2 regions of the Dechloromonas sp. A34 genome follow, and region 1 is predicted to be linked to the other one. Evidence: riboswitches for the same ligand, from Rfam matches in the RefSeq annotation. Region 1 holds a riboswitch; the other holds the start of a gene.
What was found. Region 1 has a riboswitch for glycine ahead of gcvT (glycine cleavage system aminomethyltransferase GcvT). Riboswitches for the same ligand answer to the same signal wherever they lie in the genome.
Positions count from the first base shown of each region.

Region 2: it holds a riboswitch for glycine, as region 1 does, so the genes downstream of both, NQE15_RS06110 (trimeric intracellular cation channel family protein) here and gcvT (glycine cleavage system aminomethyltransferase GcvT) in region 1, are expected to answer to the same signal.

Region 1 covers NZ_CP102486.1:2,399,801-2,402,188, forward strand. Annotated here, with positions in the region: gene gcvT (glycine cleavage system aminomethyltransferase GcvT) at 1-857, opposite strand, end outside; glycine riboswitch at 934-1,013, opposite strand; glycine riboswitch at 1,021-1,110, opposite strand; gene NQE15_RS12035 (PHP domain-containing protein) at 1,286-2,059, shown strand; gene NQE15_RS12040 (L-threonylcarbamoyladenylate synthase) at 2,063-2,388, shown strand, end outside.
Region 2 covers NZ_CP102486.1:1,217,609-1,219,996, forward strand. Annotated here, with positions in the region: partial or broken gene NQE15_RS24025 (EAL domain-containing protein) at 1-762, shown strand, start outside; glycine riboswitch at 920-1,014, shown strand; gene NQE15_RS06110 (trimeric intracellular cation channel family protein) at 1,159-1,827, shown strand; gene NQE15_RS06115 (UDP-2,3-diacylglucosamine diphosphatase) at 1,908-2,388, shown strand, end outside.

The DNA.
Region 1 (2,388 bases):
AGGCCGAGGAAAGCTTTCTGCTGGCCGTTGGCGACCAGGGCGGCCTTGCCGACGAAGTCGCGCTCGGTATTCAGCGACACGGTCCACGCCAGCCCTGCGTCGAGCGGGGAAACCGTTTCGTCCATGTCCTGGCCATAGAGATTCATGCCGGCTTCGAGGCGCAGCGTGTCGCGGGCGCCGAGGCCACAGGGGGCGACGCCGGACTGGTGCAGGGTATTCCACATAGCTTCGGCTTCGCCGGCCGGGAGCATGATTTCGTAGCCGTCCTCACCGGTGTAGCCGGTGCTGGCAATGAAGTACTGGTCTACTTCGGCGGCAAAGAAGGGCTTGAGGTCAACAATGGCCGCCTTGGCCTGGGGCAGCACCGACCACACCTTGGCGCGGGCATTCGGGCCCTGGACGGCGATGATGCCAAGCGCGTTGTCGCCATTGCGGCGCTGGGTGATGGTGACGTCGAGCTTCCACTCGGCGGCCTTGGCCTGCATCCAGGCCAAATCCTTGTCGGCGGTGCCGGCATTGATGACGATGCGGAAACGGGTGTCGGTCAGGAAATAGATGATCAGGTCGTCGATGACGCCGCCGGCCTCGTTGAGCATGGCGGAGTACAGCGCCTTGCCGGAGACCTTGAGCTTGGCGACATCGTTGGCGACCAGGCGGGACAGAAAGGGGCGGCAGTCGGCGCCGATGACGTCAACCGGGCACATGTGGGAGACGTCGAACATGCCACAGTCCTTGCGCACGGCATGGTGTTCCTCTATCTGCGAACCGTAATTGACCGGCATGTCCCAACCGCCGAAATCGACCATCCGGGCACTCAGTGCGCGGTGGGCGGCATTCAAAACCGTTTTCTTCAGCATATCAGTCCTTTGCAGGCGCTTGTTTGCGCCAGTTCTAGAAACGAAAAAGGGGTGAAACGTAAGATCGCATCTTGCGTTTCACCCCTCTGTCCTCGATACCTGAGAGATTTGCCCCATCGGTGGACGCTGTCTACGCCGCTCTCCAGAGTTTTGGAACTTGCGCTCCAGTTCTGCGGTCCTTTTACCTGAGCGTTTTCGGGTGAAATTGCGCCTTCGGCGGCAGACTTAATCTGCGCTCTCCCACAGAACGGGAGGCACTATATCGGGATGCCAGTTCGCTGGCAACCTGCTGCACTGCACAAGGGAACCCGGGCGGCGGCGGCCTTCGTGATAAACTCCCCATTTGCCTTGCATTTGCCATTTGTGACCCCTACTAATTTCGATTTCCACTGTCATTCGATCGTTTCCGACGGCTTGCTTCCCCCGAAGTGGTGGCGCGCCGGGCGGCGGCCAATGGCGTCGACCTCTGGGCGCTGACCGACCACGACGATCTGGGCGGCCAGGCCATTGCCAGGGCCACGGCCGACGAGGTCGGCATGGGTTTCGTCAATGGGGTCGAGATTTCCATCGAATGGAAAGGCGTGCCAATTCATATCGTTGGTCTCGGCTTCGATGTGGCCGACCCGGCCCTGTCCGGCGGCCTCGATGAACTCCGCATCGGCCGTGTCGAGCGTGCCAAGCGCATGGGCGATGCGCTGGCCGCCATTGGCATTCCCGGGGTTTATGAAGGGGCGCTGTGTTTCGTCACTAACCCGAGCCTGATTTCCCGCGCCCATTTCGCCCGCTATCTGGTGTCGATCGGCATTGCCCGCGATGTGTCCGGCGTGTTTCAGCATTACCTGACCCCGGGCAAGCCGGGTTATGTCGATCACCGTTGGGCGACGCTGGCCGAGGCGATTGGCTGGATTACCGGAGCCGGCGGTGTTGCCGTGGTCGCCCATCCCGGTCGATACAAGATGTCGGGTGGCGACATGCGCAAGTTTCTCGACGATTTCAAGGATCTGGGCGGGCAGGGTATCGAGGTTACTTGCGGCAGCCATTCGCCCGACCACGTGATGCATTTCGCCCGACTGGCCAGGCACTATGCCTTCCATGCCTCGCGCGGCTCGGATTTTCACGGGCCGGAAGAAAGCTACGTCGACCTCGGCAAGTTGCCGCAACTGCCGGAAGACCTCAAACCGGTCTGGCGTCTGATCCGTTAATTTATGGCCCGTGTCGTCAATATTCATCCCGAGTCGCCCCAACCACGCCTGCTCGCTCAGGCGGCTGAGTTCATCCGCGATGGTGGTCTGGTCGCCTTGCCGACCGACTCCTGCTACGCCCTGGGTTGCCGTCTCGGCGACAAGGACGCGCTTGATCGTGTTCGCCTGATCCGCCAGATGGATGAGCGCCATCACCTGACGCTGATGGTTCGCGATCTCTCGGAAATCGCCCATTTTGCCCGTGTCGACAATGCCCAGTACCGCCTGCTCAAGGCGACGACGCCGGGCAGCTACACCTTTATCCTCGAAGGCACCAAGGAATTGCCGCG
Region 2 (2,388 bases), 1.2 Mb from region 1:
GCCTCGCCGCAGATCGCCAGTGGCACCGACCTGCTGATCGCCGCCGATACCGCCTGTTACGCCGCCAAGGAGCGCGGCCGCAATCGTGCCCAGGTCTTCATCCCGGACGATCAGTACTTCCGCGAGCGCAAGGCGGATTTCCTCTCGTTGACGCAAATTTCGGACGCCCTGGCGCGCAACCGGCTGCTGCTTTACGGTCAGCGTATCGTGCCGCTGCACGACGGCGTCGAGCCTTATGCCGAAGTGCTGGTTCGCATGCATGGCGACGATGGCAGCATCATCCCGCCCGGCCGCTTCATTCCGGCCGCCGAGCGCTACGGCATGATGCCGCTGATCGATCGCTGGGTGATCGACGCCACCTGTGCCCGGATCGCCGCCTGGCAGGCCGAGGGGCTGAGCGCGCCGCGCCTGCACATCAACCTTTCCGGCCTGACGCTCGCCGATCCCGGTCTCGAGGAATATATCGAGTTCGTCTTCCGCGAGTATGGCATCCAGCCGCAGCGGGTCGGCTTCGAGATCACCGAAAGCTGCGCCATCGCCCAGCTCGACATGGCGCTCGGCTTCATCGAGTTCTGCCGAGAGATCGGCTGCGAACTGGCGCTTGACGATTTCGGCAGCGGCCTGTCGAGCTTCGCTTACCTGAAGCGTTTCAAGGTGCACTCGTTGAAAATCGACGGCATGTTCGTCAAGAATGCCGATAACGACGGCGACGACCGGGCGGTGATCGAAACCATCGTTCGTCTGGCCCAGCACAAGAAGCTGCATACGGTGGCCGAATTCGTCGGTAGCCAGGCCGTGCTCGATACTGTGCGCGCCCTGGGGCGGACTACGGCCAGGGCTTCCATCTGCACGTGCCGGAGCCCCTGGATAACCTGGTGCGTCTGGCGATTGACAAGCAATCCTCCGGCTTACGATAATCCAGGCATCTGCGGGAGAGAGAGTCCTGGATTTCCGGACTCCGCCGAAGGCGCAAACTCCCATAATCGCTCAGGCATGCTGAACCGCAGAAATGATTCGCCGGCTGGAGAGAAGTTGCCTTGGCAACTCACCGAAGGGGCAGGCTCGTAACGGGCTGAAACTCTCAGGTAAAAGGACAGGGGGAGAGGCGTCGCAGAAGCACTCGATTCGAGTCTTCTGATCTTTGACGGAGTCCTCCCGATGTTAGAAAGTCTCGCCCTCGTTTTTCAGCCCCTCGCCACTAAGCAATTCGACCTGCTGCTGGTCGTCTATCTTGTCGCCATCGCCGCCGAAGCCATGTCCGGTGCGCTGGCGGCAGGACGTCGCAACATGGACATCTTCGGGGTGGCCGTGATTGCATTCGTTACCGCTCTTGGCGGTGGAACGATCCGCGATGTGGTCCTCGGCAACTTCCCGATCGGCTGGACGCAACATCCCGAATACGTCTATCTCGTGATCCTGGCAGGTTTGGCGACTACCTTGCTGGCCAGGTTCATGCACCACATGAAAGGCCTCTTCCTGATGCTGGATGCGATGGGCCTGGTTGCCTTCTCGCTGATCGGCTGCAATGTCGCCCTGCAACTGGATTACCCGGTGGTCGTCGTCATCATGGCCGGCATGCTGACCGGGATCTGCGGCGGCATCCTGCGCGACGTGTTGTGCAACCAGGTGCCGGTGGTTTTCTGCCGCGAGCTTTATGCCAGCGTCTCGCTCTTCGTTTGCGCACTTTTTCTTGCATTGCGGTCATTCGGCATCGATGCCGACCTCAATACGCTGGTCTGTTTCATCGTCGGCTTCGGATTTCGCATGCTGGCGCTGCGGTTTGGTTGGAAGCTTCCAACTTTTTCCTACCAGCAGCGATGGGATTAGTGCCAGTGATTTGACCTCCTGTAACCGTCCGGTCATCCGGGCGTCACGAACCCTTCATTGGCGGCCGCTATCCTGCGGTCATGCCCAAGGTCAGATCAGTTTTTCTCTCCGACATCCACCTCGGCACGCGGGCGTGCCAGGCGGATCGCCTGCTCGATTTCCTGCGTGAATACCCGGCCGAACAGACCTATCTGATCGGCGACATCATCGATTTCTGGGCGATGAGCCGCAGCATCCACTGGTCGCCGGCCCAGAACACGGTGGTTCAGAAGCTGCTGCGCCGGGCCCGTCACGGTGATCGCGTCGTCTTCATCCCCGGTAACCATGACGAGGCGCTGCGCGACTATTGCGGCATCGTTTTCGGCGATGTCGAGGTAGTCGACGAACTGATTCACGAAACGGCCGACGGCCGGCGCTTCCTGCTCATTCATGGCGACGTTTTCGATCAGGTGACGCGCCACCACCGCTGGGTGGCGGTGCTCGGCGACAAGGCCTACGACCTGCTGGTCCGCCTCAATCTGCTGCTCTCTTGGGGGCGGCGCAAGCTCGGGCTGTCCGGCT